4 regions of the Brachybacterium zhongshanense genome follow, and region 4 is predicted to be linked to each of the others. Evidence: riboswitches for the same ligand, from Rfam matches in the RefSeq annotation. Region 4 holds a riboswitch; each other region holds the start of a gene.

Region 1 (4,084 bases), 760 kb from region 4:
GGGCGAGACGACGCCGCGGGATGCGCCCGGCGAGCGCAGCGGAGCGCCCCGCGCGGACGGCAAGGTCCATGGCGCGGGCCATCGCCTCGGGGTCCTGGGCGCGGGTCACGGCGGAGGCGGCGAGGACCGCCGAGCAGCCCAGCTCCATGGCGAGCGCCGCATCGGAGGCCGTGCCGATGCCGGCGTCGAGGACGACGGGCACGCCGGCGCGCTCGCAGATCAGCTCGATGCTGTGGGGGTTCAGGATGCCCAGGCCGGTGCCGATCGGCGATCCCAGCGGCATGACGGCGGCCGCTCCCGCGTCCTCGAGCCGACGGGCCAGGGCGGGGTCGTCGGTCGTGTACGGCAGGACCGTGAAGCCGCGGCGGACCAGCTGCTCGGTGGCCTCGAGCAGCTCGATCCCGTCGGGCAGGAGGGTGTCCTCGTCGGCGATGACCTCGAGCTTGATCCAGTCGGTCTCGAGGGCCTCGCGGGCCAGCTCGGCGGTGAGGATCGCGTCGCGGGCGCTGTAGCAGCCGGCGGTGTTGGGCAGCACGCGGATGCCGAGGCGCCGGATCATGGCGAACACGGAGTTGCCGGTCTCGGCGGAGAAGCGGCGCATGGCGACGGTGGTCAGGGCGGTCCCGGAGGCGACCAGCGCCCGTTCGAGGGCGGCCAGGTCGGTCGCGCCCCCGGTCCCCATGATCAGGCGCGAGGAGAGCGGCTCCCCGGCGATGACCAGAGGATCCTCGGTCAGGACGGCGGTGGTGCCCATGCTCAGCCTCCTTGGACGGCGGTGACGAACTCGCAGCGGGCCCCGGCGGCCAGCGGCGTCGCGGCCCAGCGGCTGCGGGGGACGACGGCGTCGTCGAGGGCGACGGCGACGCCGAGCGCTCCGCCGTCGGCCGATCGTCCGTCCTCGCCGACCTGCTGACCGAGCCTATGGGCGACCAGGTCCCGGACGGTCCAGGCCGCGGGGACCTCGACCTCCTCGGCGTTGACGCTCAGCGTGATGGTCATCGGGCCTCCTCGAGGGCGGGGGACGCGCTCGTGCGCGCGGGCTGCGGTGCGGGGGTGAAGCGGTCGGGCCGGACGGCGTCCATCAGCTCGGCGTGCTCGGGCGGGAGCGGCGCGCCGTCGACCAGGTCGGCGGTGCGCTGCGCGGCCCACGCCGAGAGCAGGATCCCGTGACGGTGGCATCCGGTGGAGACGATCACGCGAGGATCGGTCGGGACGGCGCCGAGCAGGGGCATGTCGTCGGGGGTGCCGGGGCGGTCGCGGGTGGTGACCTCGATCAGCTCGGTCTCGCGGATCGCCGGGAGGATCTCGGCGGCATCCTGCAGCAGCTGCAGCACACCGCCGGTGGAGGTGCCTGCCAGGTCGTCCTCCCGGCTGGTGGCGCCGAGCACGAGGGTCCGGTCGTCCCGCGGGACGAGATAGACGGGCCGGCCGCGCACGATCGCGCGCACGGTGCGGCCCACCAGGTTCTCCTCCCCCGGCAGCAGCAGGGAGTCGGGGACGCGCAGGCGCAGCACGTCTCCGCGCACGGGCCGCATCGCCAGGTCGAGAGCGCGGTGGGGGCCGTCGATCCCGGGGACGCCGAGCCCGGCGGCCAGGATGATCCTGTCGGCGGGGGCCGCGTCGTCGTCGGCCTCCGGGAGGGGGTCGAGCTCCGCGAGGGAGCGGACGGCGCCGAGGCGGATCGGGACGGCGGGCCCGTCGGGGCCGTCGGCCTCGAGGTCGGCGCGGACCGCGGCGGCGAGGCGGCGCGGATCGACCTGGTGGTCGCTCTCGAGGAGCACGCCTCCGCTGATGCCGCGCAGGAGGGCGCCCTCCTCGCGCCGCGCCTCGGCGCCGGTCAGCTCGCGCACGGAGGCGCCGCTGCGCCGCTGCACGGCGGCGAGGTCGCTCAGGGCTGCGAGGTCGCCCGCGTCGCGGCCGACGACGAGGGTCGAGGCATCGCGGTAGCCCGGATCGGGCAGAGGGTCCGCCCCGGCCGACGAGCGGGCCGCGCTGCGCTCGGCGAGGCGGGCGGCGAGCGCGCGATGGTCCTGCTCGGCCTCGCGCATCATCCGCCACAGCGGGCTCTGGCCGTACTGCATCTCGGCGGCGGGCGCGAGCATCCCGGCGGCGGCGAAGGTCGCCTGCTCGGCGACCCCGGTGGAGCGGATCTCGACGCGATGCCCGCGACGGCGCAGCTCATGGGCGGTGAGCAGGCCGACGATGCCTGCTCCGATGATGACGACACGCTGCACGGGCGCATTCCTCCTGACGACGGCATGATCCGCATCCAGTGCTGGTGGTCGGCGCCTCGCGCCCTCTCAGCCCGCCGACCGGGCTCCCACGGAACGGAGCCGAGTCTACGCGCCCCCGATCGGCGCTGTCGGGCCGTCCGGCGGGTCCTGCTGTGGGACGCTGTGCGCATGACCGCTGATCAGCAGACCCCCTCCCGGCGACGCGCGAGCCGGGACGAGACCGGCGAGCAGCGCCGAGCCGCCCTCGCGAGCGCGCGCCTGTACGTGTGCGTGGACCTCTCCCGCGGGCTCGATGACCTGCTCGCCTTCGCCGACGCCGCCTTCCGCGGGGGCGTGGACATCCTCCAGGTGCGCGACAAGGGCGCCGAGGCCCGTGCCGAGGTCGAGGCGCTGCGGGCGCTGCGTCCCGTCGCCGACGCCCACGGCGCGCTGCTCGCCGCCAATGACCGGGCCGACGTGGCGGTGCTCGCCGGCACCGATGTGCTCCACCTCGGGCAGGGGGATCTGACCACGGCGGATGCTCGCGCGCTGGTCGGTCCCGACGTCCTCGTCGGCCGCTCCACCCGCACCCTCGAGCAGATGCACGAGGCCGACGCCGATCCCGGCATCGACTACTTCTGCACCGGGCCCGTCTGGGCGACGCCGACGAAGCCGGGCCGCGAGCCCGTCGGCCTCGACCTCCCCCGTGCGGCCGCCGAGCGGACCGGTCCCGAGCCCAAGCCGTTCTTCGCGATCGGCGGGATCGATGCGGACCGCGTGCCGGAGATCCTGTCGACGGGTGCCGAGCGCATCGTCGTCGTGCGGGCCGTGACCGCTGCGGAGGATCCGGAGGCCGCCGCGCGCGCCCTCAGGGAGGCGCTCGACGCCAGCTGACGGCCCGCCGCTCAGCGGGAGCTGACGACCTCCACCGCGAGTGCCCTCACAGCGTCCGCGTCCAGCACCGTCACCTGCAGGCGCGGATCCGGGGCGGTGGGGTCGAGCGCCTCCATCAGGAGCACCTCCTCGGGCGTCGGATAGAGGCTGACCTGTCGCACTCCCGCATCGCTCGAGCGCACGGAGGTGAGCACCGCGATCCCGCGGGCCGCCGCGAGCCGGCGCGCCATCGCGCTGGTCTCCGTCAGCTCCGAGGCGCGCAGCACGACCCGGCGCTGCGGGGCGCTCTCCGTCGGCGAGTCGTGGACGGGGCTGTCCCCGGCAGTCCCGTCGGGGTCGATCACCGCGGCGAGGCGCCCGGCCGCCTGGGCAGGGCGCAGCGGCGTGAAGCGATGGATCCCGCTTCCCGTGACCTCCTCCTCGAGGACGCCGTCGGGATCGACGTACCAGTGGACGCGACGGGTCGCGGCGCCGTCCACGGTCCGCACCGTCCGCTCGAGGGTGGTGAAGACCGCGGCGGTCCGGCGCAGGACGAGGACCTCGGCGAGCTCCGGGTCCGGCCGCAGCCCCTCCGCCCCCGTCCCCGGGTCGCGGAACGGCTCGAGCCGGCCGGCTGCGAGCAGGCCCCGCACAGCGACCTCGGCGGCCTCCTCGACCCGGTCCGGCCGGGCGTCGAGCCAGGGCAGCGCGGACGGCTGACGCGCATCGGTCCCCTCCAGGCCGACGAGCTGCTCGTCGGTCAGGGACAGCAGCGGCTCCGGCTCCGAGGCGCCGGCGCGTGCGAGCACCGAGCCCGTGCCGTGCGCGCGAGGGCCTGCGGCGCGGGCGTCGTCAGGGCGGGGGCGGGCTGGGCGATCACCGGGTTCGCTCATCGTGCGAGCGTAACGGGCTCAGGACAGGGGGGACGACAATGGGAGGGTGCCGCAGCTCGATCGGGCGACTTCGGCACGCCCCGTCGGCCCGATCCCCGTCGATCC
Region 2 (4,084 bases), 960 kb from region 4:
CTCCGAGGTTCGTGGGGAAGTCCCGCCCGTCCACGGTGACCTCCCCGGAGCCGTCCGATGCGGCTCCCGGCCCCACGGTCAACGACTGGGCGCACTGCAGGGCGCAGTACGGGCAGTGCGTCGCCGTGGTGCCGGGCACGGTGCCGACGGGCAACGAGGTCTTCGCCGGGCGCGCGGGGACGGTCGACAGGCTCATGCAACGAGGGTGCGATGGACCCCGGGCCTGCTCAGCATCCGATCAGCGCCCGGACCCTCCGGTCACGATCGGGTCACGGCACGGGGCGAGGGGTGGTCCCGTCGTCGCCGACGACAGTCGGATCCGGCAGATAGATGGCTCCTCCCCGCTCGACGAACTCCCGGCTGCGCTCCTGCATCCCGGCGATCGCAACCTGCGCCTCCGCGCTGCCGTAGGTGTCCCGGATGTCCTGGGAGATCCTCATCGAGCAGAACTTCGGCCCGCACATGGAGCAGAAGTGCGCGGTCTTGGCCGGCTCGGCGGGCAGCGTCTCGTCATGGAACGACTCGGCGGTCTCCGGGTCCAGGCCCAGTGCGAACTGATCCCGCCACCGGAACTCGAAGCGGGCCCTGGACAGCGCGGCGTCGCGGGCGGCCGCCCCCGGATGACCCTTGGCGATGTCCGCGGCATGCGCGGCGATCCTGTACGTCACGACGCCGGCGCGCACGTCCTCCCGGTCCGGCAGCCCCAGATGCTCCTTCGGGGTGACGTAGCAGAGCATCGCCGTGCCGTAGCGGGCGATCTCCGTCGCCCCGATCGCCGAGGTGATGTGGTCGTAGCCCGGGGCGATGTCCGTGACCAGCGGACCCAGCGTGTAGAACGGCGCCCCGGAGCACAGCTCCTGCTGGCGCTCGACGTTCTCCCGCACCTTGTGCAGCGGCACATGGCCGGGTCCCTCCACCATCACCTGGACGTCGTGCTCCCAGGCCCGATGGGTGAGCTCGGCCAAGGTGTCCAGCTCGGCGAACTGTGCGGCATCGTTCGCGTCGGCCAGGGAACCGGGTCGCAGCCCGTCCCCGAGGGAGAACGCGACGTCGTACCGTGCGAAGATCTCGCACAGCTCGTCGAAGCGGGTGTAGAGGAAGTTCTCCTGGTGATGGGCGAGGCACCACCCGGCCATGATCGATCCGCCCCGCGAGACGATGCCGGTGACCCGGTCCGCGGTCAGCGGCACGTAGCGCAGGAGCACTCCGGCGTGGACGGTCATGTAGTCCACGCCCTGCTCGCACTGCTCGATGACGGTGTCGCGATAGACCTCCCAGGTCAGCGCCGAGGCGTCGCCGTCGACCTTCTCGAGAGCCTGGTAGATCGGGACCGTGCCGATGGGGATCGGGGAGTTGCGGATCACCCACTCGCGGGTGGTGTGGATGTCGTCGCCGGTGGACAGGTCCATCAGGGTGTCCGCGCCCCAGCGGGAGGCCCAGCGTAGCTTCTCGACCTCCTCCGCGATGGAGCTGGTGACGGCTGAGTTGCCGATGTTGGCGTTGATCTTCACCAGGAACGCCCGGCCGATGATCATGGGCTCGGACTCCGGATGGTTGACGTTCGCGGGGATGATCGCCCGTCCGGCGGCGACCTCGGAGCGCACCAGCTCGACGTCGCAACCCTCCCGCAGCGCCACGAAGCGCATCTCGGGGGTGATCATGCCGCGCCTCGCGTAGTGCATCTGGGTGACGGTCCGCCCGGGCAGCGCCCGACGGGGGAGGGGCCGACGGCCCCGCCACTGCTGCGACGGACTGCCGCGGCGCAAGGCGGCCCGGCCGTCGTCGGCCAGTCTCCGTGCGCGCGCCTCATGCTCCTCGGTGTCGCCGCGCTCGGCGATCCACGGACTGCGCATCGGCGCCAGCCCCTCCTCGGGGACGCTGCCGGGGCCGGCGGTCCGGTACACCATGAACGGCTCGTTGGGGACCTCACCGGTGGGCTCCAGGTCGATGCGGGTCACCGGAACCCGGATCCCGTGCTCGGGATCCTCCAGATGGTCCAGGGAGTGCGAGGGGTACTGCTCGGACAGCGGGGAGCGCACAGTCATCTGCGGCCTCTCTTCCTACGCCGGTGCTAGCCGGATCAGGTTCTACGGTCCCGGGCGGCTGCAGCCCGGTCTCAGCCCTCTGCCGAGGGCCCCCGTGGGGTCGCGGACTGTCTATCACATGGGTGCCGGTGCGCAGCGCACCGTCCCGGAGTGCAGTGCACCGTCCCGGAGTGCGGCGGACCGTCCTCGGACGAGGAGAGCGAGGAGAGCGAGGAGAGAGGACCGTACGGCTCAGCCGCCCATGAGGGTGAGGACGAAGATCCACACGCACAGGAAGGCCAGCATCCCCAGGCTGTAGAGGATCGAGGCTCGCAGGATCTCGCTCTCCCGGCCGGACAGGCCCACGGCGCCTGCAGCGATCGCGATCGACTGAGGCGAGATCACCTTGGCGGCGTTCCCTCCGGCGGTGTTGGCCGCGACCAGGGTGGACGGCGTGAAGCCGATGGTCTCGGCAGTCGCGACCTGCAGCGGCGCGAACAGGGTGTTGTTGTTGACGACCGATCCCGTGAGGAACACTCCGATCCACCCGATCACCGGCGCGATCAGCGGGAACAGACGGCCGGTGGCGGCGAGCGCCGTGCCCATCGACGTCGAGCCCCCGGAGTAGTTGGCGATGTTCGCGAGGACCAGGATGACCAGGATCAGGGCGAGCGCCTTCCACAGGCTCGCGATGGTGGCGCGCAGCTCGTCGAGCAGCATCGATGCCGTGATCCGCGGAGTCGTCAGGTACGTCGCCAGGACCGCGAGCAGGATCGCGGTGCCGGTCGCTCCGAGGATGCTGAAGGTCCACGTCGCGGTCACGACGGTTCCCGAGGCCGTGGTGACGCTCCCCGTAAGCCCCGGGATGCCGGTCTCGAGCGTCGAGAAGGAGGGCAGACCCTCGGAGAACAGCGCCTTCACCGGCGGGATCGACCACAGCAGGATGACCAGCGAGAGGAAGTAGAAGGGGCTCCAGGCGACTCCCACCTCCTTCAGCGACGGCGCTGCGGTGCGGACCGGCTCCGGGGCGTCAGCCTCGCGGAACACCCGCTTCGGGGACCACACCCTGCACAGAGCGAAGATCGCGACCATCGCTCCGAGGCCTGCGGCCAGATCCGCGAGCTCGGGGCCGAGGAACCACAGCACCGCCGCCTGGATCCCGCTGAACACGATCGTCACCACCAGAGCGATGGGCCAGGTCTCCCGGAGCCCTCGCAGCCCATCGAGGATCACCACCAGGAGGAACGGGATCAGCAGGGTGAGCGGCTGCAGCACGATCACCAGGGCGCGCGACAGCTCGAGCACATCGAGCCCGGTCACCTGTGCCCCCACCAGCACAGGCACGCCGATCGCCCCGTATGCACCGGCGGCCGCATTGGCGACCAGCGAGATCATGGCCGCCCGCACGGGGCGGAAGCCCAGCTGCACGAGCAGCGCCGCGCAGATCGCGATCGGCACGCCGAATCCCGCCGCGCCCTCGAGGAACGCGCCGAAGGCGAAGCTGATCAGCAGCACCTGGATGCGCTGGTCGTCGGAGACCGCACCGATCGAGGCGCGGATGACGTCGAAATGACCGGAGGCGACGCTCAGTCGGTAGAGCCACACCGCCATCACGATGATGTATCCGATCGGCCAGATCGCCGTCAGCGCTCCCAGCATCCCGGCGCCCGCGGCGGCCGAGGCCGGCATGCCGAAGACTGCGAGCGCCACGACGACCTGCACGGCCAGGGCGATCAGTGCCGTCTTGATGCCGGACAGCTTGAACGCCACCAGGCACAGGAGGAACACGACGATGGGCAGGGCGGCGACCAGCGCCGACAACGGCAGGCAGCCCAGGGGGTCGATGGACTGGTACCACATGCGCGTCTCCTCACGAACGGGCGGTGGGAAGAGGACTGTCTGCAGAGGACCGAGGCTGTCGTCGATCGGCATCCTAAGGACCAAGGTCCCGGATGGTCACGATGGCGCGGCGGCGCGACAGAGTTCCGGAACGCCACTGTTCCTGGATGCGGCCTCAGTGCTCCCTGTCCGCATCCGGGACGCGATGCCCTGGTAGGACG
Region 3 (4,084 bases), 810 kb from region 4:
GACGGATCACGGGGAGGACGCGTCGGTCCGGTCCCGGGGCGCCCGTGGCCCCCGGGGCCCCGTCGGCCGCGGCTGCGGCCACCGGGCCGGGCAGATCCAGGCGGGCATCCGCTGCAGCCGCCAGATGGTCATCGTGGGTCGCGGCGAGGATCGCACCGCCGTTCGCAGCAGCCTCCTCCAGGAGCGCCAGCACGGCGCTCCGGCGCTCGGGGTCCAGCCCGACCGTCGGCTCGTCGAGGACCAGGAGGCGCGGCTTCTGCGCGAGGGCTGCGACGATCGCCAGCCGACGCTGCTCGCCGCCGGACAGGGTGTAGGGGTTCGCCTCTGCGAGCTGGTCGAGGCCCGCGGCGGACAGCAGGCGGTCGACGAGGTCGGAGTCATCCGCCCAGGGAGAGGCCTGCGCCTCGTCGCGCACGGTGGCGGCGACGAAGGAGTGCTCGGGGTTCTGCGGGACCCAGGCGAGATCACGCCCGGACGGAGGGTCGACGCGGCCTCCGGCCGGGGCGTCCAGGCCGAGGAGAACCCGCAGCAGACTCGTCTTGCCGCTGCCGCTGGGGCCGCAGAGAACGGTCAGCGTCCCCGCGCGCAGCGTCAGATCGATGCCGCGGGCGAGCACACCGGACGTGCCGTCGCGGCGGGCGATCGCGGTGTCGGTGAGCGAGGCCACGACGTCTCCCCGAGCCCGAGCAGCCTGGTCGCCGGGCGGAGGCTGCTCGCCGCCGCCCGCGATGGGCCCCGGCCCTGCGACAGGCCTCGCGAGCGATCCCGACCCCGCCGCGGACCCCGCCATGGTTCCCGTCATGGATCCCGTCAGGGATCCCGCGACGGGCGGCTGCACGAGTCGCGGATGCGCCTCGAGGACCTCGTCGGGGGGACCGTCGGCCAGGATGCGGGCTCCGTCGCCGAGGACGATGAGACGCTCGACGTGCTCGGCCCACGGCACGACATCGTGGTCGGCGACGACGAGCGTCGCGTCGCCGATCACGTCCAGGATCGCCCGTCGGACGGTGCCCGCCGTCCTGCCATCCAGCATGGACGTCGGCTCGTCCAGCAGCAGCGCCCCCGGGCCGAGGGCGAGAGCCCCGGCCAATGCGATCCTCTGCTGCTGGCCCCCGGAGGCTTCCCACGGCGGACGGGTGGAGTCCACGTCGACGCCGGCCGCGTCGAGGGACTCTCGGACCCGATCGGCGATCTCGGCGCGGTCGAGCGCCGCGTTCTCCGGCCCGAACGCCGCCTCGCGGCCGACGGTCGCAGCGATCAGAGCGTTCGTCGGGTTCTGCAGCAGCAGACCGCGCTCCCCGGGGCGCGCGGCCCCGGGGGCCTCGCCCCGGAGCTCCCCGGCCTCGGGATCGAGCAGACCCGCGAGCGCCCGCAGAACAGTCGACTTGCCGCTGCCGCTGGCTCCGGTCAGGAGCACCCGCTGACCGCGGGGGATCTCCAGGGTGAGGTCGTGGACCGTCGGGTCCAGGCGCGACTGCGGGCGCCAGCTGAGCCCACGCAGCTCGAGAGAGGTCATCCGGAGATGGCCCCGGACCCTGCCCGCGGGGTGCCGGAGGCGCCGGAAGCATCCTCGGCAGAGCTCTCCCGTGTGCCCTCACCTGCGGCTCGACGTGCGACGAGGCGCATCTCGGCGTGCTCGCGTCCCGCGGGCAGCGCGTCCAGCGCACCGGTCTCCGCCAGTGCGCGCACGACCGCCCAGCCCAGCGCACCGCAGGCGAGCGCGCCGGAGACCAGGGCGAAGCCCAGCAGGACGATGGCGAACGGCCAGCTCATCTCCGGGTAGTAGGCGAAGCGCTCATAGACCCATTCCAGGGCTGCGGCGATCACGCCGCCGAGGATCGCCACCGGGAGCGTGAATCGGCGGTAGCGGAAGGCCAGGAAGGCGATCTCGACGCCTCCGCCCTGCAGGACCCCGGAGACGACGGTGCCCCAGCCCCACTGGCCGCCCAGGAGCATCTCGAGGCTGGCAGCGATGAGCTCGGCGAGGAGCGCGGCGCCGGGCTTGCGCACGACGAGAGCCGCGATCATCGCGGGCAGGAACCAGATGCCCATCAGGAGCCCCTCGGCGGGCCGGAACAGGGCGGTGAGCGGGCCGATGAGGCTGTACAGCGCCCCATATCCCAGGAACGCGACGCCGAAGGCGGCGCCGATCGCGACGGTGACCAGCAGATCCACGGTGCGGAAACGCGTCATCTCATACTCCTTCCACGAGCGGAAGGGGCGCAGGCGCATCGCAGCGGCGGACGATCGTGCGCCGTGCGTCGCGCGCCGACGGCGTGCGACGGGGATGCTCCCGCGGAAATCCCGACTCCCTACGCCGGTGTGACCCGGATCAGGTTCGAGGGTCTGCGCACTGCTGCGCACTCTCAGCACCCGGATGGTGCTCCCCTGTCAGTTGGATGACCGTCCGCGAGCATACCGCAGCCCGGGCTCGTGCGCTCAGCGGCGTGCGCGGATCGCCTGGTCGACGGCCTCGGCGGTCGCGACCGGGTCATCGGGGGAGAAGAGGAAGTGGGGTCCCTCGCGGCTGATGATCTCGACCATGGTCCCGGGGCGCGTGACCAGCAGCCGATAGGTCTCCTGGGCCTCGCCGGTGGTGAAGATGCGCCGTCCGCCGACGGGCCTGAGCTCCTCAGGCGTCGAGGACATCGCCCGCCCTCGACGCCACCCGTAGCCGCCCACGGTCACCCCCACGCTGGAACCGGGGACCTCGCGCAGCTGGACGGTGCGGAACTGCTCGAGCGGCCACGGACGCCGCGGAAGGAACCCGCCGAGGCTGACGGTCACCCCGTGCTCGTCGACGATGAAGCGGGTGCGCTGGTTCATCCACGTCCACAGCGCGATCAGGACGAACACGCCCATCGCCGCGACCAGCAGCAGCGGCGAGTCGAGCGTCGGCCGCTGGGCGAGCACCGCGGTGGCGACGACGCCCGCCAGGAGCGTCAGTCCGATGCGGGTCCAGCCGACGGCCGTGGGCCGAGTGGTCCCGACGTAGAAGGGGGCCTCCGGTCTCATCGGCGGGTCACCAGATGCGGACGCGGTCCTCGAGGGCGCGGTGCATGGCATCGCCCTCGCGCACTCCGAAGGCCTCGTGGAACTCGTCGATGTGCCCCGCGGTGATGTTGCATCGGAACTCGGCGGGGGAGTGGGGGTCGGTGGCCAGCAGCTGGACGGCGGCCTGCGGGCGGTTCTTCGCGCGCCACACCGTCGCCCAGGAGAGGAAGACCCGCTGCAGGCCGGTGAAGCCGTCGACCTCCTCGGCCGCCGACTCGCCGGCGGTGGCCAGGTACGCCTTCACGGCGATCGAGAGGCCGCCGAGGTCGCCGATGTTCTCGCCGATGGTCAGGGCGCCGTTGACGCGATGCTCGTCGCCGAGGTCGCGGGGGCTGAGCTCGGAGTACTGGGCGATGAGGGACGCGGTGCGCTCGTCGAAGGCCGCCCGATCCTCCTCGGTCCACCAGGAGACCATGTTCCCGTCGCCGTCGTACTTCGAACCCTGGTCGTCGAACCCGTGCCCGATCTCGTGCCCGATCACGGCGCCGATGCCTCCGAAGTTCACGGCGTCGTCGGCGTCCGCGTCGAAGAACGGCGGCTGCAGGATCGCGGCGGGGAAGACGATCTCATTGGCGCCGGGGTTGTAGTAGGCGTTGACCGTCTGCGGGGTCATGTGCCACTCGTGGGGGTCGATCGGCCCGCCGACCTTGGCGAAGTCGAAGGCGGCGTCGGCCCGGCGCGCCTCGCGCACGGAGGCGACCAGATCGCCGGGGACCACCTCGAGGTCCTCGTAGGTCCGCCACTCCGAGGGGTAGCCGATCTTCGGCGTGAACTTCGCGAGCTTCTCGAGGGCCTTCTCCCGGGTCGCCGGGGTCATCCACTCGAGCTGCGAGATCGAGGAGCGATAGGCGTCGACGAGGGCGTCGACGAGGACGACCATGCGCTCCTTGTGGGATGCGGGGAAGTGCCGGGTCACGTACTCGCGACCGATCGCGAAGCCGAGCGCGCCCTCGACCACGCCGACCCCGCGCTTCCAGCGCTCCCGCAGCTCCTCGGCTCCCGACAGGACCGTCCCGTGGAAGGCGAAGTC
Region 4 (4,084 bases):
AGCATCATCGCCACCCCGGCGGCGCCGAAGGCGAGGCCGAACTGCCGAGCGTCGAGTCCGAATCCGCCCTGGTAGACGTAGGACGCGCCGCCGATGTAGGCGAACAGCAGGGCGAGCATCGAGATCAGCGCAGCCCCGGGCGCGAGGAACCGCGGGGTCCGCAGGAGCCCGGCGAAGGCGGAGGCGACGGCTCGCGGCCGCAGCGGGGAGCGGCGCTCGGGGACCAGCGTCTCGGGCAGACGGGCCAGGGCGAGCAGCAGCAGGACGGTCCCCAGCAGCGCCAGCACCCAGAACACGGCGCGCCAGCCGAGAGCCGCGTCGACGACCCCTCCGAGGGTCGGTGCGATCACGGGCGCGATGCCGGAGATGCCCAGCAGCAGCGCGTACAGACGGGTGGCCGCATCGCCGACGGCCACATCGCGCACGGTGCTGTTCGCGACGACGACGGCGAGGGCGCCGCCCGCTCCCTGCAGCACACGGGCGACCAGCAGGAGGGTGATGCCGAGCGCGAGCGCCGCGAGCACGGAACCGGTCACGAACAGCGCGAGCCCGAGGATCAGGGGCCGACGACGCCCGACCGCGTCGGAGACGGCTCCGCCGACGAGCTGCCCGATGCCCAGCATGAGCATGAAGAGCGTCAGCGTCAGCTGCGAGATCCCCACGGGCACGCCGAAGACCTCCCGGATCTCCGGCAGCGACGCGAGATACATGTCGATCCCGAGCGACGGGAGCGCGACGGCCCCGATCAGCACGGACATCAGTGCGACCATCGACGCCCGTCCCGGCACGCGCGCCGACGCAGAGGGCATCGCAGGGACCGCCGTCGGAGGCACTGCCGTCGGCTCGACCGCCGTCGTCACCATCGGCATCGCGGAGACCAACGCGGGCTTCTCGGCGCCGGCCGCGTCGGTCCACACGGGACCATCCACCTGGATGCTCATGACCTGGACTTTCTCTCGCAGTCGCCGCGAGGGGAGGACGATGAGACCGGAGCGTCCGCCCGGAGGCGGGCCGAACGCCCCGGAGCGGACTACGACGAGTTTGGACGGTCGTCCAAGACAAGGAGGCGGGTGTGTCCGAGAGAGCACAGCAGAGCCGTGCCGTCGAGCGCCGTGCGGCGATCCTGGAGGCGGCGCGGGAGCTGCTGCACGCGGAGGGGATGCAGGCGGTGTCGCATCGCAGGGTCGCCGAGGTCGCCGGTGTCCCCTCGAGCTCCGTCGGCTACTACTTCTCCACCCGCGAGGATCTGCTCGTGCGATGCCTCGAGGCCGACGAGGAGGTGCGCGCCCAGGCCACCCGCGAGGCCCTCGAGGGCGCGCACCCGGGCCTGGCCCCCGCCGAGATCGGGGCGCGCGTCATCCGCACGATCTGGGGGGACACTCCCGAGGGCATCGTCGGCCGCGTCGGCGCGGCGCTCGACGGGGTGCGCGAGAGCCCGCTGCTGCACGAGCGCATGCGCTCATCCCGCCCCGGCATGGACGAGGACCTGCGCACCCTGCTGATCGCCTGCGGATATCCGGCCGCTCACGCACCGCTCGTGCTGCATGTCGCCAACGGCTCGATCGTCAGCTCCGGGGTCGAGGGCTATGCCGACCAGGCCTTCGACTGCGCCGCGGCCGACGTCGGCGAGCTGCTCACCGCGCTGGGGCGATGACCGCCGCGGCGCATCGGCCGGGGCGCGTCAGCCGGGGAGCGTCAGTCCCGGAGCAGGACGGCCCGCCAGCCCGCCTCGCGCGCACCGCTGACATGCCGGGCGGAGTCGTCGAGGAAGGCCACCGCCGAGCGCGGGATGCTCCGCCCGAGGACCTGCTGGATGCGGGCGTGCGCGGCATCGTAGGCCTCGGCGTCGGGCTTCGCGGCGCCGAGCTCGGCCGAGTTCAGCAGACGGTCCCCGGAGCCATCGGGCCGGAGCATCCTGTCCAGGCCGAATCCGCGCAGCTCCTCGCGCACCCGGTCGGTGCCGTTGGTGAAGACGAAGACCTCCCGACCCGCGCGCCGAGCGTCCTCGAGCACGCCGAGCACGCCGCGATCGAGCGCGGGAGCGCTGTCGAGCCAGGTCCTGAGCGCCTCGTGCGCCGTGTCGGGGTCGATGCCGTCGGCCTCGAGATCCTCGAGGATCCGCTGCCGCCACTGCGCATGGGTGGCACGCCCGCGGACCACCTCCCCCAGCAGCGGGCTGCGCAGGATCGCTCGATAGGCGGTGTCCGTCGGCCGGCCGAGGTGCGCATCCAGACGCTCCCACAGATGCTCGTCGAAGCGGCGGAGCACGCCGTCGAGGTCGCTGACGACCACCTGCATCGTCGGGTCCAGCACGAGCGCGCGGAACGCCTCGAGCGACGGTCTCGGCGAGTCGCCGCAGTCCTCCGACGGGCCGGCGCCCTCGCTTCCGCTGTCCATGCACCCACCCTAGGCAGGCTGTCCCCAGCACGCATCCGCTCCTCCCCCTCCTGCTCCGGGATCCGCTACGCTCGTCGGCGGACACGGGGTGCCCCGCCGGGGCTGAGAACACACCCGAGGAACCTGATCGAGTCAATGCTCGCGGAGGAATGTCATGGAAGAACTGCGCTCGGAAGGCCTGCGCTCGGAGGAGCCGCCCGCTCCCCGGACTCGTCCGGAGGACCCCGGCAGCGCCTCCACCGCCACCGGCTCCACCTTCACCGCCCGTCTCCGGCAGGGCTCCGGCCCCACCTGGGACCTCGCCGTCGGCCACCGCTTCGTGCGGGAGCTGCACACCGGCGAGGTCCCCGATGACGTCATGGCCGGCTATCTGGTCCAGGACCATCGGTTCCTGGACAGCTTCCTCATGCTGATCGGCGCCGGGATCGCAGCGGCCGACACCCCGACCGCCCGCCTGCGCCTCGCACAGTTCGCGGGAGAGGTCGCCGGAGACGAGAACACCTACTTCCTGCGGGCCCTCGACGCTCTCGGCGTCGACGAGCAGCGGCGTGCGACCATCCCCGATTCGGAGGCCACCTCGGGCTTCCTGGACCTGTTCCGCGAGGCCGCCGCCTCCCGCGACTATGCGGTCGTGCTCGCGGTCCTGCTCGTGACCGAATGGCTCTACCTCGACTGGGCGCAGGCCGCCCCGCATCCGCTCCCGGAGAGCTTCGTGCACGCCGAGTGGATCGGGCTGCACGACAATCCCGGCTTCCGCGGGTTCGTCGCCTTCCTCCGCTCGGAGCTCGATCGCGCGGGTGCAGACCTCGAGAGGGACGATCGCGACGGGACTGATCCCGACGGGACTGATCGGCTCGCCGCCGTGCACGGGGCCTTCTCCCGCGCGGTCGACCTCGAGCTGCGCTTCTTCGACTCCGCCTACGCGGACGCGCGCCTCGCCCCGGCCGCGCGAGACCTCGAGGAGGCGCGCCGATGACCCTGTTCGAGCACCTGCGCGCCGAGACCGCCGACGACTGGGACGCCTACACCCGCCACGACTTCGTCGAGCAGCTGGGAGAAGGCACGCTGCCGCTCCCGGCGTTCCAGGACTATCTCGTCCAGGACTATCTGTTCCTCATCCAGTTCGCCCGCGCCTACGCCCTGGCCGCATACAAGGCGCGCAGCCTGGACGACATCCGTCAGGCCTCGTACGCGCTCTCGGGCGTCCTCACCGAGACCTCCCTGCATGCTCGTCTGACCGCGTCATGGGGCATATCCCCCGCCGAGCTCGAGGCGACCGATGAGCGCATGGGGACCGTCGCCTACACCCGTTTCGTCCTGGACTGCGGCGCCTCCGGCGATCTCCTGGACCTCCATGTCGCCCTCGCACCGTGCGCGATCGGCTACGCGGAGATCGGGACCCGCCTCGCTCCGCGCCTCGAGGGACGGCCCGAGCACGCCTACGGCGACTGGATCGCGGAGTACGCGGGCGAGGACTTCCAGGCCTCGGCCCGTGCGGCCATCGCCCGCCTCGACGAGCTCGCAGGCATCGGCCCCGCAGGCATCGGCTCCGCAGCAGCGGGCCCGGCACCAGCGGGCCCGACATATGCGCAGGTCGGGGCTGGCGACCGCACCTCAGCCGGTGCCCTCGCCACCGCTGCGAACCCCGTCGAGGCGCTCACGGATCGTCGCCTGGCTGAGCTCACGC

What was found. A riboswitch is a leader RNA that binds a small molecule or an ion and turns the genes downstream of it on or off. The one in region 4 is predicted to bind thiamine pyrophosphate.
Region 1: linked by a shared signal. The riboswitch ahead of thiO (glycine oxidase ThiO) and the one ahead of ACZ5AJ_RS12025 (TenA family protein) in region 4 are both predicted to bind thiamine pyrophosphate.
Region 2: linked by a shared signal. The riboswitch ahead of thiC (phosphomethylpyrimidine synthase ThiC) and the one ahead of ACZ5AJ_RS12025 (TenA family protein) in region 4 are both predicted to bind thiamine pyrophosphate.
Region 3: linked by a shared signal. The riboswitch ahead of ACZ5AJ_RS08470 (ECF transporter S component) and the one ahead of ACZ5AJ_RS12025 (TenA family protein) in region 4 are both predicted to bind thiamine pyrophosphate.

The regions. Positions count from the first base shown of each region.
Region 1 is NZ_AP043790.1:3,446,797-3,450,880, reverse strand. It holds gene ACZ5AJ_RS15300 (thiazole synthase) at 1-754, opposite strand, end outside; gene thiS (sulfur carrier protein ThiS) at 757-999, opposite strand; gene thiO (glycine oxidase ThiO) at 996-2,234, opposite strand; TPP riboswitch at 2,229-2,334, opposite strand; gene thiE (thiamine phosphate synthase) at 2,403-3,107, shown strand; gene ACZ5AJ_RS15280 (hypothetical protein) at 3,119-3,979, opposite strand.
Region 2 is NZ_AP043790.1:1,726,239-1,730,322, reverse strand. It holds gene ACZ5AJ_RS07805 (molybdopterin oxidoreductase family protein) at 1-196, opposite strand, end outside; gene thiC (phosphomethylpyrimidine synthase ThiC) at 270-2,045, opposite strand; TPP riboswitch at 2,040-2,150, opposite strand; gene ACZ5AJ_RS07795 (L-lactate permease) at 2,277-3,884, opposite strand.
Region 3 is NZ_AP043790.1:1,875,832-1,879,915, reverse strand. It holds gene ACZ5AJ_RS08475 (ATP-binding cassette domain-containing protein) at 1-1,516, opposite strand, end outside; gene ACZ5AJ_RS08470 (ECF transporter S component) at 1,513-2,193, opposite strand; TPP riboswitch at 2,293-2,400, opposite strand; gene ACZ5AJ_RS08465 (hypothetical protein) at 2,440-3,015, opposite strand; gene ACZ5AJ_RS08460 (M13 family metallopeptidase) at 3,023-4,084, opposite strand, start outside.
Region 4 is NZ_AP043790.1:2,684,002-2,688,085, forward strand. It holds gene ACZ5AJ_RS12010 (Bcr/CflA family efflux MFS transporter) at 1-941, opposite strand, end outside; gene ACZ5AJ_RS12015 (TetR/AcrR family transcriptional regulator) at 1,073-1,654, shown strand; gene ACZ5AJ_RS12020 (HAD family hydrolase) at 1,696-2,397, opposite strand; TPP riboswitch at 2,472-2,564, shown strand; gene ACZ5AJ_RS12025 (TenA family protein) at 2,552-3,373, shown strand; gene ACZ5AJ_RS12030 (TenA family protein) at 3,370-4,084, shown strand, end outside.